DNA from 4 places in the Nonomuraea angiospora genome. Region 1 is predicted to be linked to each of the others. Evidence: riboswitches for the same ligand, from Rfam matches in the RefSeq annotation. Region 1 holds a riboswitch; each other region holds the start of a gene.
The links. Region 1 has a riboswitch for S-adenosylmethionine ahead of thrC (threonine synthase). Riboswitches for the same ligand answer to the same signal wherever they lie in the genome.
Positions count from the first base shown of each region.

Region 2: linked by a shared signal. The riboswitch ahead of H4W80_RS34065 (aminotransferase class V-fold PLP-dependent enzyme) and the one ahead of thrC (threonine synthase) in region 1 are both predicted to bind S-adenosylmethionine.
Region 3: linked by a shared signal. The riboswitch ahead of H4W80_RS36800 (GNAT family N-acetyltransferase) and the one ahead of thrC (threonine synthase) in region 1 are both predicted to bind S-adenosylmethionine.
Region 4: linked by a shared signal. The riboswitch ahead of H4W80_RS07375 (ABC transporter substrate-binding protein) and the one ahead of thrC (threonine synthase) in region 1 are both predicted to bind S-adenosylmethionine.

Region 1 is NZ_JADBEK010000001.1:6,906,412-6,913,488, reverse strand. Features, by position in the region: gene H4W80_RS31230 (alpha,alpha-trehalose-phosphate synthase (UDP-forming)) at 1-695, opposite strand, end outside; gene H4W80_RS31225 (RNA polymerase sigma factor) at 727-1,281, shown strand; SAM riboswitch class I at 1,361-1,502, shown strand; gene thrC (threonine synthase) at 1,516-2,748, shown strand; gene H4W80_RS31215 (MoaD/ThiS family protein) at 2,773-3,048, shown strand; gene H4W80_RS31210 (cold-shock protein) at 3,293-3,493, shown strand; gene groL (chaperonin GroEL) at 3,906-5,531, shown strand; gene H4W80_RS31200 (hypothetical protein) at 5,677-5,928, shown strand; gene H4W80_RS31195 (YbhB/YbcL family Raf kinase inhibitor-like protein) at 6,141-6,671, opposite strand; gene H4W80_RS31190 (HelD family protein) at 6,757-7,077, opposite strand, start outside.
Region 2 is NZ_JADBEK010000001.1:7,493,615-7,500,691, forward strand. Features, by position in the region: gene H4W80_RS34050 (SAM-dependent methyltransferase) at 1-448, shown strand, start outside; gene H4W80_RS34055 (cytochrome P450) at 456-1,649, opposite strand; gene H4W80_RS34060 (TerC family protein) at 1,659-2,396, opposite strand; SAM riboswitch class IV at 2,509-2,624, shown strand; gene H4W80_RS34065 (aminotransferase class V-fold PLP-dependent enzyme) at 2,670-3,956, shown strand; gene H4W80_RS34070 (DoxX family protein) at 3,965-4,624, opposite strand; gene H4W80_RS34075 (NADH-quinone oxidoreductase subunit D) at 4,747-5,892, shown strand; gene H4W80_RS34080 (acyltransferase family protein) at 5,889-6,956, shown strand; gene H4W80_RS34085 (DUF3180 domain-containing protein) at 6,953-7,077, opposite strand, start outside.
Region 3 is NZ_JADBEK010000001.1:8,040,671-8,047,747, reverse strand. Features, by position in the region: gene xylB (xylulokinase) at 1-605, shown strand, start outside; gene H4W80_RS36825 (hypothetical protein) at 749-1,459, shown strand; gene H4W80_RS36820 (class I SAM-dependent methyltransferase) at 1,460-2,317, opposite strand; gene H4W80_RS36815 (hypothetical protein) at 2,404-3,081, opposite strand; gene H4W80_RS36805 (L,D-transpeptidase) at 3,608-4,789, shown strand; SAM riboswitch class I at 5,028-5,126, shown strand; gene H4W80_RS36800 (GNAT family N-acetyltransferase) at 5,134-5,763, shown strand; gene H4W80_RS36795 (DoxX family protein) at 6,560-7,077, shown strand, end outside.
Region 4 is NZ_JADBEK010000001.1:1,617,374-1,624,450, reverse strand. Features, by position in the region: gene H4W80_RS07395 (hydantoinase/oxoprolinase family protein) at 1-1,927, opposite strand, end outside; gene H4W80_RS07390 (ABC transporter permease) at 1,954-2,754, opposite strand; gene H4W80_RS07385 (ABC transporter permease) at 2,747-3,604, opposite strand; gene H4W80_RS07380 (ABC transporter ATP-binding protein) at 3,601-4,704, opposite strand; gene H4W80_RS07375 (ABC transporter substrate-binding protein) at 4,683-5,798, opposite strand; SAM riboswitch class IV at 5,853-5,973, opposite strand; gene H4W80_RS07370 (ArsR/SmtB family transcription factor) at 6,046-7,020, opposite strand.

The DNA of each region.
Region 1 (7,077 bases):
ACGCGGTCGACCTCCGCGCCCAGCAGCGCCTCGCAGCAGTCCATGAACGCCTGCGCCCACCTGTCGGCCAGGAACCCGGCGTGATCGGCGCCCAGGATGCCCTCCAGGACCTCTCCGGCCACCTCGTCGGGCAGCAGCGAGAAGTATTCGGGGGGCGCCCACGGGGTGTGGCTGAAGTGGGCGATGCGCAGGTCCGGGCGCTCGGCGCGGAGCATCGCCGGGGTCAGCGTCAGGTGGTAGTCCTGCACCATGACGCGGGCGCCGTGGCCGGCCTCCTCGGCCAGCGCCAGCGCGAACGCGCCGTTGTAGTCGCGGTAGGACTCCCACTCGCGCTCGAACCTCGTGCCGAAGTTGGGGGAGTTGGGAATGTCGTAGAGCAGGTGGTTGACGAACCACAGGGTGGAGTTGGCCACGGCGTTGTAGGCGCGGTGGAAGGTGGCGGGCGGGATGTCGAGCATGCGCATCGGGCCCGTGTCGTAGCCGGCGTGGTCGATCCGGCCGCCGGGCACCAGGCGCACGGCGCTGCGGTCGCCGTCGGACAGCGCCGCGCACACCCACAGCACGCCGTCCTTCCTGGCCACCTCGGACAGCGCCGAGACCAGGCCGCCGCCACCGCGTTTCATGGTCAGCTCACCGTCGTCCGAGACGGTAAAGGAAACGGGTCCTCTGTTGGAGGCCACCAGGACGCTGTTCATCTACGCTCCCTTCGCCCATAGGATCCCAGCTATGGCGCTAGATGAGCTAACCGAGGAACTCGCCCGCTCGGCTGCCGGAGGAGATCATCGCGCACTTGGCGAACTCCTGGCGCGGATCGAGCCCGATGTGATGCGGCACTGCGCCCGGATCCTCCCCTATCACCAGGATGCCGAGGAAGCCTCGCAGGACACGTTGCTGGCCGTGGCGCGCAACATCGGCCGGTTCGAGGGCCGGGCGCGGTTCAGCACCTGGCTGCACATCGTGACGGCCAACTGCGCGCGCACCACGTACAGGTCGCTCAAACGCCGCGCGGCCGAGCAGAGCTCGGACGAGCTGCCCACGCAGAAGCCCGACGTGGCGCGGGTGAGCGTGATCGCGGGCTCGCGGCTCGACCTGCTCGACGCGATGGAGGCGCTGGAGGCCGACAAGCCCGACCTGGCGCAGGCGCTGGTGCTGCGCGACATCGTCCAGCTCGACTACAACGAGGTGGCCGAGCAGCTCGGCATCCCCCTGGGCACCGCCAAGTCGCGCATTCACCAGGCCCGCAAATACGTGCAGGGAGTGCTGGGTGATGATTATCGCTGAGACGCCACGTCTCGCATCTTGAGACGGGTGGCCATTGCGGCCCCATGGGCGGGTAGAGTCCTTTTCAACAACTGAATATTGCTCATCCAGAGGGGTGGAGGGACCGGCCCTGCGAAGCCCCGGCAACCCTCCCGGCTTGAGGCTCGCGACCTGGCGAGGCCGACCGGGACAAGGTGCCAATTCCGGTCTGCGGTCAAGGTGGCCGCGGGCGAAGATGAGGGAAGGCCTCGCTTCATGTCGCTCGACTTTGGTCCTGCTGTCGGTCTGTCCTGCCGTGAGTGCGGCACGCGTTACCCCCTCGGTCCGAGCTTCGCGTGTCTGGAGTGTTTCGGGCCGCTCGAAGCGGCCTATTCCTTCGGTACGGTGACCCGCGCCGACATCGAGTCGGGTCCCGCCAACATCTGGCGTTACCGGTCGCTGCTCCCGGTGCCGGTTGACGTCGCCAGTAAGCCCAATATGAACCCCGGTTGGACCAAACTGGTCAAGGCCGGAAACCTCGGACGCGCACTCGGTCTCAAGAACCTGTACGTCAAGGACGACTCGGGCAACCCCACCCATTCCTTCAAGGACCGGGTCGTCGCCATCGCCGTCGAGGCGGCGCGTAACTTCGGCTTCCACACCCTTTCCTGCTCCTCCACGGGCAACCTCGCGGGCGCGGTCACCGCGGCGGCGGCGCGCGCCGGGCTCGAGGCGTGCGTGTTCATCCCGGCCAACCTCGAAGCGGCCAAGATCGCCATGGCTCGCGTGTTCGGGGGCAAGCTGATCGGGATCGACGGCACCTATGACGAGGTCAACCGGTTCTGCTCCGAGCTGATCGGCGACCCGCTGGGCGACAAGTGGGGGTTCGTCAACGTCAACCTGCGGCCCTACTACGCCGAGGGCTCCAAGACGCTCGCGTACGAGATCGCCGAGCAGCTCGGGTGGCGGTTGCCCGAGCAGATCGTCATCCCCATCGCCTCCGGCTCGCAGCTCACCAAGATCGACAAGGGCTTCCGCGAGCTGGTGCAGCTGGGGCTGGTCGAGGACACCCCGTACAAGATCTTCGGGGCGCAGGCGGCCGGGTGCTCGCCGGTCTCCACCGCGTACAAGGCGGGGCACGACGTCGTGCAGCCGGTCAAGCCCGACACCATCGCCAAGTCGCTGGCCATCGGCAACCCCGCCGACGGGCCTTACGTGCTCGACATCGCCCGGCGCACCGGCGGGGCCGTCGAGGACGTCACGGACGCCGAGATCGTGGCCGCGATCAAGCTTCTGGCCTCGACGGAGGGCGTCTTCGCCGAGACCGCGGGCGGGGTGACCGTGGGCGTGCTGAAGAAGCTCGCCGAGAGCGGGCGGCTCGACCCCGAGGCCGAGACCGTGGTCCTCAACACCGGCGACGGGCTCAAGACACTCGACGCGATCAGCGACGACGCCCAGCCCACGGCCGTGATCCGGCCCTCCCTCGACGCGTTCCGCGCGACTGTCTGACAACCAGGAAAGGCGAGTTAAACCATGAGCGTTTCGGTGCGGATTCCCACCATTCTGCGCACCTACACCGGGGGCAACGCCGAAGTCAGTGGCGAAGGCGCGACTCTTCGTGACGTCCTCGCCAAGCTTGACTCCGACTACCCGGGCATCGGCGCGAGAATTCTGGATGAATCGGGCAAGATTCGCCGTTTTGTCAACGTTTACGTTGGGGAAGAGGATGTCCGTTTCGCCGACGGGCTCGACACTCCAGCACCTGAGGGCACTCAGATCTCCATCATCCCGGCGGTCGCCGGCGGCTGAGTGCTATAGATCACACGTGTGGAAGGCGCCCCTAGTGGGCGCCTTCTCCATTTCCAGGGCAAATGAAACGTAGAAGCGCCTCGTTGTGAAGAAATGCGTTGTTTGCGGATTGACTCTGTTGCCAAACCCCGTGCCACAGGTATGGTCGAGGGCGATCGTCTGGCTGATTTTCCCTTAAGTCCGGCGATTACGGGTCTCGCGGAGGAATGGGCGAGATCTGAAAGCCCAGTAAGAGGAGTCGGAAGTGGCGCAGGGCACCGTCAAGTGGTTCAACGCGGACAAGGGCTACGGCTTCATCGCGGTAGACGGTGGTAAGGATGTATTCGTCCATTACTCAGCGATCATGATGGACGGGTACCGATCTCTCGAACAAGGTCAGCGCGTCGAGTTCGAGATCACGCAGGGCCAGAAGGGACCTCAGGCGGAAGCCGTCCGCGCCGTCTGAGATACGCCCCCTGGTACGCACCGGCGGGATCGCCCGGCAACGCAGTCCGTGCGAACCCACCACCTTTCTTTCGTCGACTCGGTCACGGCGAGCCGCGCGAGGCGGCTCGCCGTGAGTACGGATCCCGCCATCTGCGGTGGCCTGGACGCGGTTCGTCGCAGGTAGCGGGGTCCTGCAGCCGGGACGGACGGCTCCGCCGTACAGGCTGATATGGGGAGGAAAGCCCCGGTAGGAGGCTTCTCGCTTGCACTCGGCAGGGTAGAGTGCTAAACAGTCGTTGGCACTCTGTGCAGCAGAGTGCCAGCACTTGGATCGGGACGATGGGGTCTGCCGAAGGAGATGCTGACCCATGCCGTCGCGGGCGTCGGCTCGGTCCACGACAAGCCACCCTGCATCTGGGAGGTCTAGCCTTATGGCAGCCAAGATGATCGCGTTTGACGAGGACGCCCGGCGCGGTCTCGAGCGCGGTATGAACCAGCTCGCCGACGCCGTCAAGGTGACCTTGGGCCCCAAGGGCCGCAACGTCGTGCTGGAGAAGAAGTGGGGCGCTCCCACGATCACCAACGACGGTGTCTCCATCGCCAAGGAGATCGAGCTCGAGGACCCGTGGGAGAAGATCGGCGCCGAGCTGGTCAAGGAAGTCGCCAAGAAGACCGACGACGTCGCGGGTGACGGCACCACCACCGCCACCGTGCTCGCCCAGGCGCTGGTGCGCGAGGGTCTGCGCAACGTCGCCGCCGGCGCCAACCCGATGGCCCTGAAGAAGGGCATCGAGGCCGCCGTCGAGCGCGTCAGCGAGGAGCTCTCCAAGCTGGCCAAGGATGTGGAGACCAAGGAGCAGATCGCCTCCACGGCCTCCATCTCCGCCGCCGACCCCGAGATCGGCTCGCTCATCGCCGAGGCGATGGACAAGGTCGGCAAGGAAGGCGTCATCACCGTCGAGGAGAGCAACACCTTCGGCCTCGAGCTCGAGCTCACCGAGGGCATGCGCTTCGACAAGGGCATGACGTCGATGTACTTCGTCACCGACTCGGACCGCATGGAGGCCGTGCTCGAGGACCCGTACATCCTGATCGTCAACAGCAAGGTCTCCGCCAACAAGGACCTGCTGCCGCTGCTCGACAAGGTCGTCCAGTCGGGCAAGCCGCTGCTGATCATCGCCGAGGACATCGAGGGCGAGGCCCTGGCGACCCTGGTCGTCAACAAGATCCGCGGCCTGTTCCGCTCCGTGGCCGTCAAGGCCCCGGGCTTCGGCGACCGCCGCAAGGCCATGCTCAACGACATCGCCATCCTGACCGGTGGCCAGGTCATCGCCGAGGAGGTCGGTCTCAAGCTCGAGAACGCCACCCTCGACCTGCTTGGTCGCGCCCGCAAGGTCGTGGTGACCAAGGACGAGACGACGATCGTCGACGGCGCCGGTGACGCCGAGCAGATCTCCGGCCGGGTCAACGAGATCCGCGCCGAGATCGAGCGCACCGACTCCGACTACGACCGTGAGAAGCTCCAGGAGCGGCTGGCCAAGCTGGCCGGCGGCGTGGCGGTCATCAAGGCCGGCGCGGCGACCGAGGTCGAGCTGAAGGAGCGCAAGCACCGCATCGAGGACGCCGTGCGCAACGCCAAGGCGGCCGTCGAGGAGGGCATCGTGCCCGGCGGTGGCGTGGCGCTGCTGCAGGCCGGCGCCAAGGCGTTCGACAAGCTGGAGCTGTCGGGCGACGAGGCCACGGGTGCGGCGATCGTGCGCAAGGCTCTGGAGGAGCCGCTGAAGCAGATCGCGGTCAACGCCGGCCTCGAGGGCGGCGTCGTGGTGGAGCGCGTTCGCAACCTCACCCCTGGTGAGGGCCTGAACGCCGCTTCCGGCGAGTACGTCAACATGTTCGAGGCGGGCATCCTCGACCCGGCCAAGGTGACGCGCTCGGCGCTGCAGAACGCCGCCTCCATCGCGGCGCTCTTCCTGACGACCGAGGCCGTCATCGCCGAGAAGCCCGAGAAGAACGCTGCTGCTCCGGCCATGCCGGGCGGCGGCGACATGGACTTCTAGGTCCTTTCTTCGCCGTTCATAACAAGAGCGGCCCGGTTTTCCGGGCCGCTCTTGTTTTCGTTTATCAGCCATTACGTTTCACAATTGATCCGCTACTCCGAGTGAGGAAAGGTGGTGATCACACACCTCAACGAAGGAGTAGAGGATGCTTTCCCGCAGCAAGCGTATTTTCGGCATCGCCATTCTGAGCGCGGCCGCCGCGGCCGCCTTCGCCGTCCCTGCCCACGCGTCCAACGTGCCGGTCGTCGGCGGGGTGATTCCCTACCAGCTCCTGGGCGCGGTGCGGGCGCCGCTCTGCATGACCACGGGGACGCTGAGCGGCGACGCCCAGATGGGGATCCCGCTCGTCGAGGAGCTGCTGCCGACGCTCGGGGCCACCTGCGCGATGCTCAGCTGACGCCTGCCGAGCTCTCGGTCTCTCGGACGCCCTGCCCTTCGCGGCGGGGCGTCCCCCTTTTCCGGGCCGCCGCAACGGGCGGGCTTCTCCGCCTTCGGCCTGCCGCGACGGACCTGCGTCCCGCTTTCCGGGCCGCCGCAACGGGCGGGGGTGTGTCCCTTTTTCCGGCCGGCCGCACCGCCCTGCGGAGGGCGGCGCGGCCGTGGGCGCGGTCAGGTGCTGTAGGTCGGGACGATGTGGCCGCGGGCCAGGGTGTTGGCGGTGATGTTGAAGCCCACCACCGCCGGGCTGGCGTCGCTGTCCACGCCCAGCTTGTCGACCCCCAGGGCGTGCACCGTGAAGACGTAGCGGTGCGGGGCGCCGGGGGGCGGGGCCGCGCCGCCGTACTCCTTGGTGCCGTAGTCGTTGCGGGCGTGGACCGCCTGCGCGGGCAGGCCCTTGAACTCCGGGCCGGTGCCCGCGCCCGCCGGCAGCTCCGTCACCGAGGCCGGGAGGTCGAACAGCACCCAGTGCCAGAAGCCGCTGCCCGTGGGGGCGTCGGGGTCGTAGCAGGTGACGGCGTAGCTGCGGGTCTCGGCGGGCGCGCCGGACCAGCGGAGGCGAGGCGACTGGTTGCCGCCCTTCATGCCCCAGTCGTTGAAGACGTGGAGGTCGTTCAGCCGCTCGCCGTCCTGGATGTCGTCGCTCTCGACCACGAGCGCGGGAACCGACGGCAGGTGTTCATGTGGAAGCGGTGCTGGCACGGCATCCTCCTAGGTTGAGAGCTCCTTGCCCAGCCATCCTAGAAGCGGCCGTGCCCGCCGACGATCAGCCGCCGGGTCCCGCCGTTCAGGTCGTCAGCTCGGCCGGCAGCGGCTTGTCGTGCAGGACCGTCAGGGACGTCACCGCACGGGTCAGCACCACGTACAGCCTGGCCAGGCCCCTGGGTTCGGCCGCGACGATGTCCGCGGGCTCCACGACGATGACGTGGTCGTACTCCAGACCCTTGGCCAGGGTCGCGGGCACGATCAGGAGGCGGTGCTCCTCGTCCGAGTCGGGGCCGAGCACGGCGTGGGGGAGGTCGGCCAGTGCGCGGGAGACGTCGGCGACCAGGGCGTCCGGGGCGATGACGCCGATGGAGCCCTCCCTGGTGAGGACCTCCGCGGCGGC
Region 2 (7,077 bases), 590 kb from region 1:
GCTGACCCGGGTGGGCTCGCGCGCGGAGATCGGCCGCCCCCGCGACGAGGCGTGGGCCTCCGTCCTGGGACGCCTCACGAGGGGCCGAGCGATTGCCGTGGATTATGCACACCCTGTGGATAACCGGCCGCTCTGTGGCACGTTGACCGGTTACCGCGATGGCGCGGTCGTTGCCCCGATCCCCGATGGGACCTGCGATATCACGGCTCATGTCGCGCTTGACGCGTGCGCCGAGGCCGGGCGCGAGGCCGGCGCGATATCCACAGCCTTGTCCACACAGCGCGACGCGCTGAGGGCTGTGGGGATCACCGGCACCAGGCCCCCGATCGACCTGGCCCGCACCGAGCCGCGCGCCTACATCCGGGCACTGGCCAGGGCGTCGGAGGAGGGTGAGCTGATCGACCCGGCGGGGCTCGGCGGGTTCGGCTGGCTCAGCCAGAGGCGGTGACGCTGGCTCAGCCAGCGGCGGTGACCTCCAGCGACCGCAGCCCTCTGATGACGTAGCCGGGCTTCCAGCTCGGCTCCTCCCGCAGTTCGAGCTTGGCCGCCCGGTCCAGGAGGGCGCCGTACGACTCCATGAGCTCGATGCGGGCCAGCGGCGCGCCCAGGCAGAAGTGGATCCCGGCCCCGAACGAGATGTGCGGATTGTCGGCCCGCCCCACGTCGAGCCGGTCGGGGTCCTCGAAGACCGCCGGGTCGCGGTTGGCCGAGCCGAACAGCAGCGCCACCTCCGAGCCGCGCGGGATCTCCACCCCGTGCACCTCGATGTCCTCCAGCACCCAGCGCTCGAACATCTGCAGCGGCGTGTCCCAGCGCATCACCTCCTCGACGGCCGTGGGCAGCAGCGAACGGTCCTCGCGCAGCCGTGCCAGTTCGGAGGGATTGCGGAACAGGGCCCACCAGCCGTTGCCCGTCACGTTCACGGTGGCCTCGTGGCCGGCGTTGAGCAGCAGCACGCACGTGCCTACCAGCTCGTCCTCGGTCAGCTCGTCGATCTGCGCGAGCGCGCTGATCAGGTCGTCGCCGGGGGCCCGGCGGCGCTGCGCGGCCAGGGTCTTGAGGTAGCCGGCGAACTCCGACGCCGCCCGTACCGCCGTGTGCTGGGCCTCAAGGCTCGGGTTGAGCTCGTACATGCCGCAGATCTCCGCCGACCAGGGGCGCAGCAGGTGGCGGTCGGCGTGGGGGATGCCGAGCATCTCCGCGATCACCGTCACCGGGAGCGGCTCGGCGACCTCGGCGAGCAGGTCGCCGCCGCCCTTCTCCACGAACGCGTCCACCAGGCCCGCGGCGATGGCGCGCACCCGGGGACGCAGTGACTCGACCATGCGCGGCGTGAACGCCTTGGAGACCAGCCGGCGCAGCCTGGTGTGCACCGGCGGCTCCACGTCGAGCATGCCCGCCCTGATCACCCGCCAGAACGGGTCCTGGAACTCCGGCTCCGGCGGCCTGCCGAACTCCTCGTGGGTGGCCACGTGAAGGTAGGACCGCCCCAGGCGGCGGTCTCTGAGCAGGGCGTTCACGTCTGAATGACGTGAGATCAGCCACTGGTTCGTCGGCTCGAAGTAGCTGACCGGCGCCTCGCGCCTCAGCTCGTCGTACACCCGGTACGGGTGAGCCACGAAATCCGGATCCCAAGGGTCAAATCGCACTATTTCATCTTAAGGAGCGGGTTCCTCCTGTGTCGCCGTTCGCTTGCCCCGCGCCCGGATGTTCAGCAGCTCCACGACGAGCGAGAACGCCATCGCGAAGTAGATGTAGCCCTTGGGGATGTGCTGGCCGAAGCCCTCGGCGATGAGCACCACACCGATCAGCACCAGGAACGCCAGCGCCAGCATCTTGATGCTCGGGTGCCGGTCCACGAACCTGCTGATCGGGCCCGAGGCGAAGAGCATCACCAGCACCGCCACCACGACCGCCGCGATCATCACGCCGAGCTCGTCGACCATGCCGACGGCGGTGATGACGGAGTCGAGCGAGAACACGATGTCCAGCACCATGATCTGGACGATCACCGCGGCGAAGGAGGCCGCCGCGGCCTTCTTGCCGTCCTTGCCCACGGGGCCGTCCATGCTGTGGCCGATCTCGGTGACGCTCTTGCCCAGCAGGAACAGGCCACCGAGCAGCAGGATCAGGTCGCGTCCCGATATTTCGTGACCGAAGACGGCGAACAGCGGCTCGGTGAGCTGCACCACCCACGACAGGGCGAGCAGCAGGAGCAGCCGGGTGATCAGGGCCGCGCCCAGCCCCAGCACCCGGGCTCTGTCCCGTTGTTCGGGAGGTAGTTTCCCGGCCAGGATGGAGATGAAGATGATGTTGTCGATCCCCAGCACGATCTCCAGGGCGACGAGGGTGAAGAAACCGATCCATATCTGTGGGTCGGTCACCCAGTCCAACATTTACGCACCTCCATGACACATGAGCGGGATTTCCGGTAGCAACGAGCCAGGTGCCGGATAAGTTCACCGACTTGCGATCGAGGGAGGGGATTGGGTTATAGTCTCCGCCGTAGGTCATGAGTGCCAGCGACAAGCCCCGGCTAGCTGGCCGGCAACCCTCGCGTCCGCGGCGGGGTGCCCCGGGTGAAGACCTGGTCCGTCACGAGGCGTGGCGGGCAAGCGCGGGCTCCGTGGCTGCTTCCAGGGGTCCGATGACCCTGAGGGAGATGTGCCGTGTCCACGTTGACGATCTTCAGCTCCGTTCCCGCTCGCGCCGCCGAGGCGGTTCCGGTCGCCCCGAGCAGGCCGATCCCCGCCGTGCTCGGGGCCGATCTCGAGGTGCCGGTCAAGGGTGGCAGGCTCGTCGGCTACGCCAACCTCGACTACGCCGCCAGCGCCCCCTGTCTCGAGCCGGTCAGCGCCGCCGTGACCGCCGCGCTCCCGGCCTACTCCAGCGTCCACCGGGGCGCGGGCTACGCCTCGCAGCTCACCACCGCCCGCTACGAGCAGGCCCGCCACACGGTCCGGGCGTTCGTCGGGGCCCGCCCGGACGACGCCGTGATCTTCACCCGCAACACCACCGACGGCACGAACCTCCTGGCCCGCTGCCTGCCCGCCGGCACCACCACCGTCGTCTTCGACACCGAGCACCACGCCTCCCTCCTGCCCTGGCCCAAGTCCGTACGGCTGGCGCCGCCCGCCTTCCCCGGCGAGGCCGTCCGCGCCGCCGACGAGGCCCTGGCCGGCATCGACGGCCCCAAGCTGCTCGTGGTCACCGCCGCCTCCAACGTCACCGGCGAGCTGTGGCCCATCGCCGCCCTGGCCCACGTCGCCCACCGGCACGGCGCCCGCATCCTGGTGGACGCCGCCCAGCTCGTACCGCACCGGCGGCTCAACCTGACCGCGCTCGACCTGGACTACGTGGCCTTCTCCGGGCACAAGCTGTACGCGCCGTTCGGCGCGGGGGCGCTGGTCGGGCGGCGCGACTGGCTCGCGGAGGGCGAGCCGTACCTCAAGGGCGGCGGCGCGGTGCGCTCCGTGGGCGACGACACCGAGTGGCACGACGACCCCGAGCCGCGGCACGAGGCGGGCACCCCGAACGTGCTGGGCGCCATCGCCCTGGCCGCCGCCTGCGACGCGCTCACGGCCACCGGCTGGACCGCGCTGGTGCGTGAGGAGGAGCGGCTGATCGCGCGGCTGCGGTCGGGGCTGGCCTCGATCGAGGGCGTACGGGAGCTGTCGCTGTGGGGGGACGACCACCCGCGCGTCGGCATCGTGTCGTTCACCGTGGACGGCTACTCGGCCCGCGAGGTGGCCGAGGTGCTGTCCAGCGAGTACGGCATCGGGGTGCGTGACGGCAAGTTCTGCGCGCACCCGTTCGTCCGGCACCTGTTGGGTGAGACCGACGGCGGATGTGAGGACGGCACCGCTTCCGCGGTGCGGGCCTCCATCGGCATCGGCTCCACGCAGGAGCACGTGGACCGGCTGGTCGAGGCCGTGCGCGACCTCGTCAACCGCTGAGTGAGCCGCTAGACGGCGTCGGAGCGGTTCGGCGGCTTGCGGTGCGGCGGCGGCTCGTCGGAGACCAGGGCGTCGATGTCCCTCATGTCGTCGTCGTTGACCCCGCCGGCCCGGTGCTCGGTCGGCTGCCTGGGCACCCGAGGCGCCTCGGCGGACGTCGCGGGCGTCGCGGGGCCGGCGGGCCTGGTCGTGACGTTCGACGGCTCAGGACGCTGTGGCTGCGCGGCGTGCTCCTCCTCGGCGGCCCGGCGTGCCGAGCGCCGGCGGAACATCGCGGCGAAGATCCCGTCGATCCCGATCCGGCCACCCCCCAGCGCCAGGAACAGCAGGCCCAGTGCCCCGAGCGCGCCGGGCAGCTCCCAGCCTCCGGCGCTGGACAGCACCCCGTGCCCCGCGTGCACGTACGTGATGGCGCCCAGCATGTTGATCAGCAACAGCAGCCCCACGAGGCGCACCAGCAGGCCCAGGATCAGGAAAATGCCGCCCGCGGTCTCCACGACGGTCGCGAACGCGGCGGCGAGCTCCGGCATCGGGATCCCCATCCCCTTGAACGCCTGCCCCGTGGCCGCGAGGCCGCCCTGCCACTTCTGCGAGCCGTGCGCCACGAGGACCACTCCGGTCACCAGCCGTGCGATCAGCGTCGCGACATCAAACACAACTCTCTTCATGGTGTTATCTCCCCCCGTTCCTGGTATTCCTCCCCGTGTCCGAGTTAGGGATGCGTTTGCGTACCATTCCTTGACCCGCCCCCGCCCTGGATCATCAACCGGGGCGGTGGCAGCATTGCCATATGACGGAACGTGTGGTCGGGATCGGCGCGGGTGCGAAAGAGCTGGCCACCGAGGACATGATCCTCAACATCGGCCCGCAGCACCCGTCGACCCACGGGGTGCTCCGGCTCAGGCTGACCCTCGACGGCGAACGCATCACCGCCGCCGAGCCGATCATCGGCTACATGCACAGGGGCGCGGAGAAGCTGTTCGAGGTCCGCGACTACCGTCAGATCATCATGCTGGCCAACAGGCACGACTGGCTGTCGGGGTTCGCGAACGAGCTGGGCGTGGTGCTGGCCGCCGAACGCCTGCTCGGCATGGAGCCCCCGGTCCGGGCCGTGTGGGCGCGCACGCTGCTGGCCGAGCTCAACCGGGTGCTCAACCACCTGATGTTCCTCGGCTCCTATCCCCTGGAGCTCGGCGCGATCACGCCGCTGTTCTACTCGTTCAACGAGCGCGAGCGCATCCAGGCGGTCATGGAGGAGATCTCCGGCGGACGCATGCACTACATGTTCAACCGGGTCGGCGGCCTCAAGGAGGACCTGCCGCTCGGCTGGCTCGACCGGGTGTCGGAGGCCGTCGCGGAGACCCGCCGCCGCGTGCCCGACATCGAGAACCTCATCCTGCACAACGAGATCTTCATCGCCCGCACCAAGGGCGTCGGCGTGCTCTCCCGCGAGCAGATCACGCAGTACGGCGTCAGCGGCCCCATCGCCAGGGCCTCCGGCGTGGACTTCGACCTGCGCCGCGACGACCCGTATCTCGCCTACCCCGAGCTGCCCGTGAAGGTCGTCACGCGGCAGGCCGGCGACTGCCACTCGCGGTTCGAGGTGCTGTTCGACCAGCTCAAGGTCTCGCTCGACCTGGCCGACGCCTGCGTCTCGCGGCTGCGCTCGCTGCCTCCCGGGCCGATCAACCAGCGCCTGCCGAAGGTGCTCAAGGTGCCGGAGGGCCACACGTACGCGTGGACCGAGAACCCCCTCGGCATCAACGGCTACTACCTGGTCTCCAAGGGAGACAAGACCCCGTGGCGGCTCAAGCTGCGCTCGGCCTCCTACAGCAACGTCCAGGTGCTGCGGGAGATGCTGCCCGGCCACCTGGTCGCCGACATGGTGGCCATCCTCGGCTCGATGTTCTTCGTCGTGGGTGACATCGACAAGTGAAAGCCGAGCGCGACAAGTACGTCGACTGGCTCCGCGCCCTGAGCCTGTGCGTCGTGGTGGTCTGGCACTGGGCGTTCACCATCCTGGAGTGGAAGCCGAGCGGCCCCGAGCCCACCAGCCCGCTGGGCTTCACCTCGGGGCTGTGGATCCTGACCTGGCTGCTTCAGGTGCTGCCGCTGTTCTTCTACGTGGGCGGCCACGTGCACCTGCTGTCCTGGGAGCGGGCCAGGGCCCGCGGCGTCGGCATCGGCTCGTTCGTATGGCGGCGCATCCGCGCGCTGGCCTTACCCGCCCTGTTCCTGTCCGGGGTGTGGATCGCCATCGGGGCGGTCGTGACGTACACGTTCCAGGTCGACTGGATGTGGCGGGTGGTGCTGCTCGTGCTCAGCCCGCTGTGGTTCCTGGGCGTCTACCTCGTGCTGATCGCGCTGCTGCCCGTGGCGCTCTGGCTGCACCGCCGCTACGACGTGCTGGCGCTGATCTGGCTCGGCGGCGCGGCGCTGGTGGTGGACGTGGTGCGCTTCCGGTACGGGGTCGACTGGGTGGGCTGGCTCAACATGATCATCGTCTGGGGGCTCGCCCACCAGGCCGGGTTCTTCTACGACCGGATCGTCATCCTGCCCAGGCGCTATGACGTCGCGGTGCTCTGGACGGGGCTGTTCGCCCTGTTCGGCCTGGTCTACTCGGGCATCTACCCGGGCTCGATGGTGGGCGTGCCGGGCGACAAGTGGTCGAACATGGCGCCGCCCACGTTCGTGATCGTCGCCCTGCTGCTGTTCCAGGTCGGGCTGGTGGAGGTGCTGCGGCCGTCGATGGAGCGGGTGCTGGAGCGTCCGGGCTGGCGGCGGGTGAACGAGTTCATCAACCGGTACTCGCTGCCGCTCTTCCTCTTCCACACGACCGGGATGGCCATCGCGCTGGGCCTGTCGTGGTGGCTCTTCGGCTCCCTGGGCACCGAGATCCCGCCGGACCTGAAATGGTGGCTGGAGCGCCCGATCGCCATCATCGGCCCGCTGATCTGCACCGCCCCGGTCATCTATCTGTTCGGGCGTCGCCGCGTTTAGTCTGGTTTGTGCTCGTCCTTGTCCTTGGGGATCCGGCAGGCGTGCTCCAGGTAGAGGGCGGCGCAGATCAGCACCACGCAGGACACGAACGACCCCGCCGCGACGAAGAACTCCGCCCGCG
Region 3 (7,077 bases), 1.1 Mb from region 1:
AGTCGCCCAGCGCCGATCCGACGGGCGCGGTGGCCGGCTTCGCCGACGCCACGGGACGGTTCCTGCCGCTGGTGTGCACGCTCAACGCCGCCCGCGTCATGGACGCCGCCGCCCGCATCGCCGGGGTGAGCCTGGACGCCCTGAGCGAGCTGGCTCTCCAGGCCCCGCCGGGGGCCGACGGGCTGACGCTGGTGCCGTACCTGGAGGGCGAGCGCACCCCCAACCGCCCGACCGCGACGGGCTCCGTCCACGGGCTGACTCTGGCCACCTCGACCCCCGCCCACCTGGCGCGGGCGGCCATCGAGGGCATGCTCTGCGGCCTCGCCGACGCCCTCGACGCGCTGGGCACCAAGCCGGAGCGGGTGCTGCTGATCGGCGGCGCTGCCCGCTCCGAGGCGGTCCGCCGCATCGCCCCGACGATCTTCGGCGTCCCGATCACGGTGCCGCCGCCGGCCGAGTACGTCGCCAACGGCGCCGCGTACCAGGCCGCCACGCTGGTCACCACGCCGGACTGGCGGTCGGAGGAGACGGAGACGTACGAAGGGGACGCCGTCCCCTCGATCCGCGACCGCTACGCCCGCGCCACCACCCACATCCTCGACTGATCCCTGCTGTTTCCGGTCGCCTTCCCTGCCATCGGCGGGGAAGGCGACCGCCTGCTTGCCTGCCTGCCCCTGACTTTCGACAGGGGCACCGGTTGACCATCGGCCGATGACGGACCCACCTCACCGGCACCAGGCTCGCTCCCATGAACACCCCCTTTCCCGGACGATGGATCGGCGGCGTGACGCTCATCGTGGGACCGATGATCATGTGCGCCGGATACCTGCTGCGTTACCTGAGCACGATCACCGCCCTCACCCTCCAGCAGCAGGCGTGGGCCGAGGCACAGCCCTTCGCCGCCTACGGCCAGCTCCTCGCCTACACGTCGGCACCCGCCCTGCTCACCCTCTCCTACGCGGTGTTCGCGCTGGGAGCAGTGCTGCTCTTCCCCGCCTTCGTCACCCTGGCCCAGCAGGTGGGCGGCCACCTCGCCTACTGGGGCGCCACACTGCTGGTCATCGGCCTCTTCGCCCGCCTGTACTTCGCCGGCGCCGACCAGACCGCCTTCCAGCTCACCGAGGTCATCGGCCTGGACCAGGCGACGAGCGCGATCATGAAGGAGTATGTGGACATCTCCTACGGACCGTGGCGGGTGCCGGTCTGGGCCTCGGTCGGCCAGTACGCGGGCTCCCTCCTGCTCGCCATCGCCGCCTGGCGCTCGGGCCTGCTCGGCACCGCCCGCGCCGTGATGGTGCTGCTGGCCGGCGGCACGTGGATGGGCGTGCTGAAGGGCGCCTCCATCCCCGACGTACTGGTCACCGTCCTGCTCTGCGTGGCCCTGGTCCCGCTCGGCGTGCGGATCCTCCGCGACCGGCCGCCCACCACGACCGGCCGGCCGAAAGCGCTGAGCTGGTGATCACGGCTTTCGGAGATGCCAGACGATCAAGGCGGGAGTGTCCTGATAGGCCACCGCCGCCGCTTCTGAACACCACCGCTGAGCGAGAGGACCACCGTGCCCGCCGGGCGACTCGCCCCACCGAGGTTCGTGGCAGGCCGCGATCCGCAGCCCTGCCTGGTGGATGGCGCTGATGTAGTCGCTGGCCAGGAACCTGCTGGCCGGCATGGCCCGTACGCCTCCGTCCGGTCCTGCCACCCTGGGCACTCCTCCCAGATACAGCGACAACGGATGAATGTCCGACAGCACCACGTGTCCACCAGGCCGGGCAGCCCTGGCCAATTCGACCAGCGGCGGGCCCAGGGCGGGCAGATGGGTCAACGCCAGTGCGCAGACCACCACGTCGAAACTGTTCGACGGGACCGGCATGCGGCACAGGTCCCCCTGGCGGAACTCCCCCTCCGGAACCTTGGCCTCCGCCCGGACGAGCATCTCCGCCGAGGAGTCCACGCCGACGACCTCATGCCCCAGCCCCGCCAGGAACGCGGCATGCCGGCCGGTGCCGCACGCGGCGTCCAGCGCCCGCCCCGCCGCGAGCGTGCCCAGGATGCGCCGCACCAGCGGCTCCTCCACGGCGATCAGCGGGTTCCCTTCGCCGTCGTACTGCTCGGCCCACTGCGCGTACCCCTCCGTGGTGGAGGCCTGGCCGACGACCGCGCCCGCCCTCAGCTCCGGATCCGGGTCGATCACCATCTTGCGGATCTCAGCGATCCGCTGTTCCACAAAGGCCGCATCCCCCAGATCGCCGGCCTGCGCGCGCAACAGCGCGACCCCTTCCAGCCCCAGCAGCCAGGCCAGCGAGTGAGCGTAGAAAGGCATGCCGACACGATAGGAACCACGTCACCGCCACAGCCACCCAATTAAGACGGAGCCCCTAATCGCCGCCGCAGAGCGATCGGACATGGTCAGGACCTGTAGACGTCCGTAAGCGGCAGATAGGAACTGAAGTGATCGGCCACGATGTCTGCCACAGCCTCCGCATTCTCGGAGCCGTCCACCTCCAGCACCCGGATGCCCAAGCGGCGAGCGGAACGAACGGCCTCGTCCGCGACGAGTCGATCTCTGGCGAGCCGGTTGCGCTGTGCTCGATCAGGATCGCTGACTCGGTGATCGACGGCGACGGCACGGGGCAGCTCGCGAACCTGACGCCGGCGGAACTCTTCGCTCGGCACCATGACGATCATTCGCGAGGGTGAGTCGATGATGGGCGCGACCAGCTCGGGACGCAACCCCCACCCCTCGGCGATGATCGGTCGCCCCGAAACCAGGCCGCGCAGGTCATCCAGAGCCCATTCGAACCGCGTGGGAAAGCCGGCCAGCGTCTCCTCGGCCATTTTCTGAGGGCTGGTGTTCACCCAGACGGCGTCCGGGTCAGGGTCCGGGATGGGCTCGCCAAGCCGTACGCGGCGGGCGATCCGACGGTCATTGTGCGCACGTGCGTCGTGGTAGTCGTAGTGATAGGCGGTCAGCCCGTACCGGCCGGCCAGCAGCCGGGCGACGGTGGATTTACCGGCCCATTGTCCCCCTCCGATCCATAGGGCGTTGCGCAAGGTGCCGAACGGATCCCAGACGTCGCTGTTCATGGCGTTCACGGTTACAGCATGGCGACGCCGCCGGCCGAAGAAACAGTCTTGTTCTGCCTGCCCCGGACGGGTGACGATCGTAGAGAGGGCCCTTGCCGATGGGCCGCCTTGGCCTGCTTACGGGACGAACGCGCACGGCAGGCCGGTATGCCTGCCGAGGGCGGTGACCACCGGGATCCCGTCCATCTCAAGCCCGGCCAACACCTCGATGTCCCCCGGGACCAGGCAGGTCATGGCCCGAGCGATGTCATCCAGCAGGACGGGGTCACCGCGCTCAGAGCCACCGCCCACACAACGGAGAAGCAAGCACCATCGTCGGTGAACAGCGGTGGGCGCGCGCCACGTCCCGAAGTCCCACTCCTCGATCTCGCAGACGCCCTCCGGACACGCCTGCCTCGCAACCTGCTGCATCGATCAAGGCACCCTTGTATTGTTACTGACCGTTATGGGCATATAGCTCTCCGTATCATCAATAGGCCGTCTTGTCTGAAAGATGCCTATTTGTCGGGGAGTGGAGGCATCGACGATGCGGAACCGCCGGACCATGCTCGTCAGCACGTTCACGGCTGCGCTGCTGCTGACCGCAAGCTGCACCTCGGGTGGCTCGAACCCAGCACCGCCCGCCGGCCCACGAGAGCGGGCCTCGGCGGCCAAGCTTTCGATCACCCCGGCGAACGGCGCGAAGAAGGTGGCCCCGGACGCCGGGGTCAGCGTCAAGGCCACCGACGGCAAGATCACCAAGCTGACCGTCGCCGACGCCAAGGGCCATGAGGTACGCGGCACCTTGGGCGCGGACGGGACGTGGCGCCCCACGTGGCCGTTGCGGCCCTCGACGGCGTACACAGTGAGCGCGCAGGCCACCGGCACGGACGGCAAGCCTGTCACCGCGCGGGCCACGTTCACCACGCTCAAGCCGAAGCGGGTGCTGGAGAGCGGCATGTCCCCGCTGGACGGCGAGAAGGTCGGCGTCGGCATGCCCGTCCAGCTCCTGCTGTCGCGCCCCGTGACCGCCAGGAGCGACCGGGCCGCGGTCGAGAGGTCGCTGGAGGTACGGATGTCCAAGCCGGTCGAGGGCGCGTGGAGCTGGGTGAGCGACCGCGAGGTCCAGTTCAGGCCGCGCGAGTACTGGCCGGTCGGCGAGAAGGTCACGGTGGTCGCCCACCTGGCCGGGGTGCGGGCGGGGCGGGACCTGTGGGGCACGAGGGACCGCAGCCTGACGTTCACCGTCGGTGACGAGCACATCACCAAGATCCGCAATGCCACCCATCGGGCGGTCGTGCGGGAGAACGGCGAGGTCGTCAAGACCATCCCGGTCAGCCTGGGCAAGCCGGGGGACGACAGCTGGTCCGGCGTCATGATCGCCCAGGAGAAGGCCGCGGACATCCTCATGGACTCGGCCACCATCGGCAGGCCCGGCGAGTACTACGCCCGCACCAAGTGGAATGTCAGGATGACCTACAGCGGCATGTTCTTCCACGCCGCGCCCTGGTCGACCGGCGCGCAGGGCAACCGCAACGTCAGCCATGGCTGCGTGAACGCCAGCATGGCCAACGCCCGCTGGTTCTACAACTTCACGCAGCGGGGGGACATCATCGAGGTCACGGGGACGTCGCGGAAGCTCCAGTTCGGCAACGGGCCGACGCCGTGGGCGAAATCGTGGGACGACTGGGTGGCGGGCAGCGCCCTCGGCAAGTCGATCAACGCCTGATGGGAGAAACCGCGTCGGTTGGATTGGGCAGGTTGGTTGCCGCTGGTGGTGAGCACTTCCGATGCCCGGGCCGCTATGAGTCTCAGAGTCGGACCGTGCCGGATGTGTCCAGTTGTTCTTGCACTCCCGGCTCTTCCAGGGAGAGCCCATCTGCCCAGTTCAAGACGCGATCCACGGAATGGGCGCCCTTGCGGCGAATTGACGGTGTCCGCCTGTGCAGGCATGATCACGACTCAGTAGTTCATCCAGAGGATCTGAGGGACCTGGCCCTGTGACGGTCCGGCAACCTCCCGGCGGGAATCCGCGGGAAAGGTGCCAATGCCAGGAACGATGAGGGAGAGCTGATGAGCGTGCGGCTTGATGTTCCTGTCCTCGCGGGCGATCTCGTGCGGTTGGAGCCGCTGGCGATGCGGCATGCGCCGGATCTCGCGGAGGCGGCCGAGGAGGATCGGTCGTCCTACGACTTCACGCTGGTGCCTCGCGCTCACCAGATGCTGGACTACCTGGCGGCACAACTCGCCCGCGACGGGCTCACCCCATTTGCGCAGGTTCGACTCAGCGACGGCAAGGCGGTGGGATGCACCGGGCTGTGGGATCCTCGCAAGTGGCCGGATCGGGCCGGCCTGCGGGCGATCGAGATCGGCTTCACCTGGCTGGCCGCCTCGGCGCAGGGCACGGGGATCAATGCCGAGGCGAAGCTGTTGCTGCTTTCGTACGCGTTCGACGTGCTCGGCGTTGCCCGCGTCGATCTGAAGACCGACGCCCGCAACCATCGCTGCCGCCGGGCCTTGGAGCGGCTCGGCATCCCCTTTGAGGGCGTGCTGCGCGCCTGGTCCATGTCGTGGGCGCGCGGCGAGGAGGGCAAGGTCCGCGACTCGGCCATGTTCGCAGTGGTCGCCGAAGACTGGCCTACCGTCAAGCCGGTACTGCAAGCCCGTCTCACCGCCGCGACCTCCCGTTCGCCGGCTCTCTGAGAAGCTTCTGCCGGGTGATGGTGGCGATCAGGTGGTGAGGCGCCCCTGAGCACCTGGACACCGCTGCTCGAAGAGGGCCTCTCCTCCAGCAGCGTTCTCAAGGCCCGCCACCGGAACTGCAACCCTGCCGGGCGGTATTGCCGGCGATGCCTGGCCAAGGTCCGCTCCACCACCCAACGGCCGGAGATCACCCTGAATCAGCACTGGCCGGTGGGCTCGCGCACGATCTCCAGGGTGGTGCGCAGGGTGTCACGGACCCAGTCCACCAGGAGCCCGGCGAGAAGACGTCCCGGATCAGGGTGGTGAGGTACGCCGACAGCAGGGCGGGGCCTTGGTACGCAACTCGATCGGCGGCGCTTCGGTGACGCCGGCCTGTTCCCACTGCTGGAAATACCAGTACACGGTTTGCCACGGCGGCAGGTCGGTGGACCCCCGATGGCCCCGGCACTGGCCATCACGCCGTCACGCTCGCCACAGCTTCACGGCGGACGTGTGGACGAGCGTCGTTCCCTATGCCACGCGAGCGGCCGCGGACGCGACCATCGCGGCGATCCCAAGCCTCACGGGCACCCGCACTGCGGGAACCGTCCCAGTCCGCAGTCGCGGTAAAAACTCTTGTTTTCGCAGGTAGACCGCGCCTCGCGTGTCCCACCCTGTCCCACGGACAGTGCGCGCCACCTCGCTGCGGTGGTCGGATGAGCGCTGTCACCACGTAGCGATCACCACGTGCTGACGAAGGAACGAACAAAGCCGGTGAGTTCCCCGGCCAACCCGGCGAGAAAGGCAGTGACAGGACATGAACCAGCACGTCAGCGAGAACCTTCTCGGCGTCAACGACATCGACCAGCAGCCCGAAAGGCGCGGAATGAGGTTCACGCTCAACGGCGCACTTTGGTCACTTCAAGCGTTGTGGGGCTTCTTCTTCGCCGGCAGCGGTTTCGGCAAAGTGCTGTTGTACGACGAAGCTCTGTATGCGGCAGCGCCCCGGGCCGTGGCTTGGTACGCCGCGGTGCCACAGTCCCTGATCGTCTTCATCGGGGTCCTTGAGGTACTCGGCGGCGTCGGCCTGATCCTGCCGGCAATGACGGGAGTCAAGCCGAAGCTCACGCCGCTCGCCGCCGCTGGCCTGACGCTGACGATGATCCTCGCGGCCGGCTTTCATGTCATGCGCGGCGAATACGAATTGGTGCCCGCGAATCTCTTGCTGGGAGGCGTCGCGGCGTTCATCGCGGTCGGACGCTGGAAGCTGAGGCCCATCGCACCCGCGATCATCACCACCTCACGCGTACTCAAGTCGTTCGCGGTCCTGGTCGC
Region 4 (7,077 bases), 5.3 Mb from region 1:
CTGGACGGGGCGCGCCCGTGCCCGGGGGGACGGCGGCGGGCGGCAGCTCGGCCGCCGGACCGACCACGCCGAGCCTGGCGGTGCCGAGCTCGACGGTCGCGCCCTGGTCGCGGAAGCCGTACAGGCGCTCGTGCTCGGCGTGGAAGGCCTCGGAGACCGTCCCGGCGTCCAGGCGGCCGGGGTCGAGGGCGACGCGGAGCTCGTACGCCTGGCCGGAATAGCGCATGTCGGCCGCGAACGACAGCCGTCCCCGAGACCGGGCCCCGCCGTCCTGCTCGGCCAGCCACTCCCGGGCCTGGGCGGACAGCTCGGCCAGCACGCCCGCCAGGCGGGTGGCGCTCGCGGCGTCCAGGGGGCGGCGCAGGCTGCGGGCGAAGTCGCGGCGCAGGTCCGCGCCCGCCGCGCCCAGGGCGCAGAACGTGGCGGCGGTCGGCGGGACCACGATGTGCGCGATCCCGACCTCCTCGGCGAGCATGGCGGCGTGCGTCGGGCCCGCGCCGCCGAACGGCACGAGCGCGAACCGCCGCGGGTCCAGCCCGCGCTGCGCCATGATCTTCTGCAGCTCGGTCGCCATCCCCGCCGTCGCCACCCGCAGCGCCGACGCCGCCACCCGGTACGCGGCCACATCGCCACCCGGTCCGTCCAGCCCGGCCACATCGCCATCCGGCCCGGCCGCGTCGCCGCCGGGGAGCTCCCCGCGCTCGCCCCCGGAGGCGAGGTGGGAGGCGACGCCCGACAGGGCCTTGAACGAGGCGCCGGCGTCGAGGGGCATCCGGCCGCCGAGGAACGTGCGCGGGTCGATCAGCCCGGTCGCCAGGTAGCAGTCCGTCACGGTCGGCCGGTCGCCGCCCCGCCCGTACGCCGCCGGCCCGGGGTCGGCGCCCGCGCTGCCCGGCCCGACCTTGAGCACGCCCTGCCCGTCCACCCGGATGACCGACCCGCCCCCGGCCCCGATCGCGTGCACGGCCACGACCGGCACGATCAGCGGCAGCCCGCCCACCGTGGTGTGGGTGGCCAGCTCGGGCGAGCCGTCCACGGACACGGCGATGTCGCTGCTGGTCCCGCCCATGTCGAACGTGACGATGGCCCCAGCGCCCAGCCGGGCGGCCGCGGCCACACCGGCGGCCGGCCCCGACAGCACGGTCTCGACGGGCCGTTCAGCGGCCGAGCGCAGGCTCATCGAGCCGCCGTTGGACGCGCTGATGAAGATCGGCGCCGACACCCCGAGCCCGCGCACCCGGCCCTCCAGGCGGGCGAAGTAGTCGCGCATGAGCGGCTGGATGTAGGCGTTCATGCAGGCCACCAGGGCCCGCTCGTACTCGCGCACCTCGGGCCACACGGTCGCCGAGGCCGTCACCGGCAGCAAGGGCAGCCGCTCGCGCAGGCCCGCCGCGACGCCCTCCTCGAAGGCCGGGTCGGTATAGCCGTGCAGGATCACGACCGCCGCCGCGTCGGCCCCGGTGGCCCGCAGCCGCGCGGCGACGCGGTCCAGCTCGGCCGCGTCCGGCTCGGCCACGGGCGCGCCACCCGGGCCCAGCCGGGCGGAGATCTCGACGATGAGGTTGCGGGGGACGAGGGGCTCCTCCTTGCCCGCGTACAGGTCGAAGGAGGACGGCATGCGGCTGCGGCCGATCTCCAGGATGTCGCGGTAGCCCTCGGTCACGACCAGGGCGATGCGCGCGCCGCGCCGCTGGATGACGGCGTTCAGGCCGATCGTGGTGCCGTGGACGAGGCCCGTGACCTCCTCCGGCCGCAGGTCCGCGCGGGCGAGGAGGGCCGCCAGCCCGTCCGCGACCGCCAGGGACGGGTCGGCGGGCGTGCTCGGCTCCTTGTGGTGCACCACGAGGCCGCGTTCCGGCACGGAGGCCACGAGGTCGGTGAACGTTCCCCCGACGTCGATGCCGATCCGCGCGCCGGTCGCGGTCACCGCACCCGTGCTTGTCACTGTGCTTGTCACAGGGCCTCCGAAATGCGAGCGAATCGGTCCGCGACCACCATCACCACCACGCTCGCCGCCATGAGCAGCGTGGACACCGCGGCCATCGACGGGTCGAGCTGGTACTGCACGGCCGAGAAGATGCGCAGCGGCACCGTCGTGGTGTTCGCGCCCGCCACCAGGGCCGTGACGGCGACCTCGCCCAGCGACGTGACCGCGGCGAGGATCGCGCCCGCGAGGATGCCGGGCCGCAGCAGCGGCAGCGTCACGGTCAGGAACACCCGGACCCGGCCGGCGCCCAGGCTCAGGGCGGCCCGCTCCAGCGCCGGGTCGAGCTGCGCGGCGCTCACCATGACCGCCCGCACCACGAACGGCAGCGCCACCAGCGAGTGCGCCAGCCACAGCCCGGTCACCGAGTTGACGAGGCCGACGCCGTGGAAGTAGTAGAGCAGGCCGAGCGCGACGATGATCTCCGGGACCATCAGCGGCGACAGCGCGAACCCCTGCAGCAGCCGCCGGCCGGGGAACGACCCCTGCGTCAGCCCGTACGCCGCCAGCGTCCCGATGACCACGGTCGTCGGCACCACCAGGAGGACCAGCAGGCCGCTCAGCCGGAACGAGACCTGCCAGTCGGGCGAGCCGAGCACCTCGGCGTACCAGCGCAGCGACAGCCCCGACGGCGGGAACGCCATCGAGCCCGCCTGGTTGAACGAGCTCGTCACCAGCACGACCAGCGGCGCGATCAGGAACAGGAACACCAGTGCCGCCAGGGCCGCGGCCACCAGCCGCACGATCCTGTCGTAGCCCCGCTCACCCATGAAGGCGCCTCTCCCAGATCCGGAACACGCCCGCCAGCAGCCCCGTGGACACGACGGTCAGCGCGAGCAGCGCGAAGCTCAGCGCCGCCGCCACCGGGTAGTCGAACACCGTCGTCACCTGGTCGTAGACCCGGATGCCGGTCAGCGGCTGGGTCACCCCGCCGACCAGCAGCGGCGTGATGTAGATGCCCATGGCCAGCGCGAAGACGATGAGGGCGCCGGTGACCGCGCCGGGCAGGCTGAGCGGGACCGTGACCCGCAGGAACGTCCTGATCGGCCCGGCCCCGAGCGTCTGCGAGGCCCGGTGCAGGTTGCGGTCCAGCCCGCCGAGCGCCGTCGTGAGCGGGATGATCGCGAACGGCAGCAGCACGTGCGTCACCGCGACCACGACGGCCGGGTAGCTGGTGAGCAGCTGGGCGGGCTGGTCACGCAGCCCGGAGCCGACGAGCGCCCGGTTGACGAGCCCGTTGCCGGACAGCAGCACGACCCACCCGTAGGTGCGGACCACCACGCTGGTCAGCAGCGGCGAGATCACGATGACGAACAGCAGGGTCCGCAGCACGCCGGGGCGCCGGCGGGCCAGGAGGTAGGCGGCCGGGTACGCCAGCGCCACGCACAGCACCGCCACCAGGAGCGCGGTGGCCAGCGTCCGGAGCAGGGAGCCGTAGAAGTACGGCTCGGTGAACACCCGGGCGTACTGCTCGAAGGTGAATCCGGGCAGCGCCGCGTTGAAGGCGTCGACGGGGCTGAAGCTGAGCCGCAGCAGCCGGACGAGGGGGACCAGGAACAGGGCGGCCAGGAAGGCGACGAGCGGCAGCGCGTACGGCAGGCCCGCCCGGCGGCGGGTCATGGCGCCTCCGTTTCCAGGAGGATGACGTCGGCCGGATCCCAGTGCGCGAGCACGGACGTGCCCGCGCCGGGCGGGTCCTCGGCGCCCGCGCCGGTGTCGGCGACCTGCACGCTCAGGGTGCGCCCGTCGGCCAGCCGCACCTCGACGTGCCAGGCGTCCCCGGCGAAGGCCCGATACCCGACCGTCCCGGCCACCCCAGTGGCCCCGGGGCCCGGTGTGGTGAGGCGGATGCGTTCGGGGCGGACGGCGACGACGGCGCGCGCGCCCGGCCGCGGCGAGGGGAGGCCGCACTCGACGACGATCCCGCCGGAGTCGAGCGCGCCCGAGGCGGTCACCGTGCCCTCCAGGACGTTGGCCGCGCCGATGAACTGCGCGACGAACCGGGTCGCCGGCCGCCGGTAGACCTCGTCGGGGGTGCCGAGCTGCTCGACCCGGCCGCCGTTCATGACGGCCACCCGGTCGGACAGCGCGAGCGCCTCCTCCTGGTCGTGCGTGACGAAGACCATGGTGGTGCCGATGCGCCGCTGGATGGCGCGCAGCTCCACCCGCATCTCCCTGCGCAGCTTGGCGTCCAGGTTGGACAGCGGCTCGTCCAGCAGCAGCACGGCGGGCCGGATGGCCAGCGCGCGGGCCAGGGCGACCCGCTGCTGCTGCCCGCCGGACAGCTGGCGGGGCCGCCGCCCGGCGTACTCCTCCAGGCCGACCAGGCTCAGCGCCTCCCGCACCCGCTCGTCCCGCTCCCGCCGGTCGAGCCGGCGCACGCGCAGCCCGTACGCCACGTTGGCGGCCACGGTCATGTGCGGGAAGAGCGCGTAGTTCTGGAACACCATGCCCAGGCCCCGCCGGTACGGGGGCCGCGCGGTCACGTCGGAGCCGTCGATCACGATCCGCCCGGCCGTGGGCTGGACGAAGCCGGCGACGCAGTTGAGCAGCGTCGTCTTGCCGCAGCCGCTGGGCCCGAGGATCGACAGGAACTCGCCCTTGCGGATCGACAGCCGGTCCAGGTCGAGGACGCGCGCGCCGTCGTACCCGGCGGCGAGCCCCTCGATCTCGACGTGCCCGCCGCCTTCTTCCGGGGTCAGCCGAAGATCTGGTTCCACCGCTGCTGCCATTCGTTCAGCTTGGGGGTGGCGACCGCGTAGTCCACCCAGATGAACTTCTTGAAGACGTCGGGACCGTGCTTCACCTTCTGCTCGAACGGCTCGCTGTAGGAGATCGAGTCGTTGCCCGCGGCGTACCAGGTGCCCTCGGCGAACGGCTTCTGGTTCTGCGCGGCCGTCAGGTGGTCGAGGAACTTGTTCGCCAGGTCGCTCTTCTGGGTGCCCGCGGCGACGAAGTACGAGGTCAGCGCGCCGACGGGGCCGGACTTGGGGTAGGTGAAGCCGATCGGGGAGCCGGCCTGGGCCATGGCGAAGGCGCGGCCGTCCCAGAAGGGCATGATCCAGGCGTCGCCGTTCTCGATGACGGTGGCGGCGTTGCCCGCGTTGGCGGGGAAGGAGGACACGCAGCCCTTCAGCGTGGCGAGCTTGTCGAACGCCTTGTCCACGGCGGCCGGGTCGGACAGCGTGCCGCCCTGGGAGGTGACCAGGGCGGAGAAGAACTCCAGGCCGGGGTTGTAGGTGAGCGGCGGGAGGGCGATGTGGCCGCAGTACTGCTTGTCGAAGAGGTCCGCCCAGTCCGCGGGCGGCGTCTTGATCTTGTCGGTGCGGTAGAGGAGGCCGGTGGAGCCGGTGGTCAGCGGCACGCCGTACTGCTTGCCGTCGTACGCGGACTTGCCGGCGAGCACCGGGTCCAGCTCCTTGAAGTGCGCCAGCCGGTCGGTGGCCAGCGGCTGGAGCAGCCCGGCGGAGGCCGCGGGCAGCGACGCGTCCGGCGTGAACGCGATGACGTCGAACGGCGGGTTCTTGCCGCCGGCCGCGCGCAGCTTGGTGAGCCATTCGGCGTTCGCGCCGTAGACGAGGTTCACCTTGGCGCCGGTGTCGCGTTCGAACGGCTCCACGAACGACTTCTTGAACAGCTCTCCCCACGCGCCCGCGAACGCGGTCACCGTGAGCTCCTGCCTGGCCGCGCCCGTGCCCGGCGAACCGCCCGTGGAACCGCCAGTGGATCCGGCCGTGTCGACGCCGCCGCAGGCCGTGACCGCCAGCGCGACCACCATGCCCAGTCCCGCGAGGCGAGTGAATCCGCCCTTCATCTTTACCTTCCCTTTTCGAGCAGCCGGCCAAGGGCGCGTGGCAGCACGACTCGACATCCGCGCTTGCCGCCAGGAGCACCATTCAGCTCGACGACCGTGTCATCACCCGGGGCACCCCGCCGCGGTGGGAGGGTTGCCGTCCAGCAAGCCGGGGCTTCGCACTGGACTCGTGACATAAGCGACTGTATCAGTAGGATTTACCTGGATATGGCGTCGAGGGAGGATTTAGTGGTGTTTGTCTTTTTTATCACCCGTTGACCAGAGCGTCGCCGAGGGGGGTGCGCGCGTACAGCACGCCGCGGCCGACGCGGGTGCCCGCGATCAGGCGCGTCCTGCGCAGCGCCGCCACGTGGCCGCCCGTGGTGCCCACGCTCTGCCCCAGCAGGGCCGCGAGCTGGGTGGTGGTGGCGGGCTCGGCCAGCTCGGCGAGGATGCGGGCGCGGCTGCGGCCGATCAGGGCCGACAGGCCGTCGTCGGCCGCGGCGGGCGCGGCCAGGGCGCCCCGCGCGGGGTAGATCATCGCGTACGGCCAGGCGTCCTCCAGGTACGCCCCGACGGCGGTCGTGAACGCCGACGGCAGGAAGAGCAGCCCCTTGCCGCCGAGCCGGCGCAGCCCGTGGAGGGTGGTCAGCTCGACCTCGATCTGCCCCCGGGGCCGCCAGTGGACCTGCGGGCTGAGGTCCTCCAGCGCCGCCGCCCAGCCGTAGGCCGCCAGCCGGCCCGCCCGATGGGCGACGTCGCGCTGCAGGATCGCGCGCAAGCGCGGCCAGTCGTGGGAGAGGATCCGCGTCCAGAGCGCCTCGTACGCGTCGGCGAACCGCTCCACCACCCGCGGCCCCGCCAGCAGCTCCCCGGCCTCACCCGCCGCCGGCCGCCCGGCCAGCGCCCTGGCGATCTCCGCGTGCGCCTGCTCCAGCGGCGTCGCGCGCATGGCGGCCAGCTCCGCCTCGAACGGCACGTCCACCGCCGTCGGCGGCGGGGCGATGAAGGCGACGTTCGTGCCGCGCCGGTTGCCGCTGATCGCGGCCGCGGCCCGCAGCACGGGGTGGGCGCGTTCGAGCTCCCGGTACGCGCCCCGCCACCGCGCGGCCCACCGGCCGTGCACGCCCGCCTCCAGCCGGCCCGCCAGCACCCACTGCGCGTGCATGGTCTCGATCAGCGGCGAGATCGCGAACCTGGTGGCCACCAGGTCCTGTGGCGTGACCTCGATTCTTACCGGCACCTTTCGGTTATATCCGAAACAATCGCCAGCTCGCCGGTCCGGTCCGCACCATCGTGG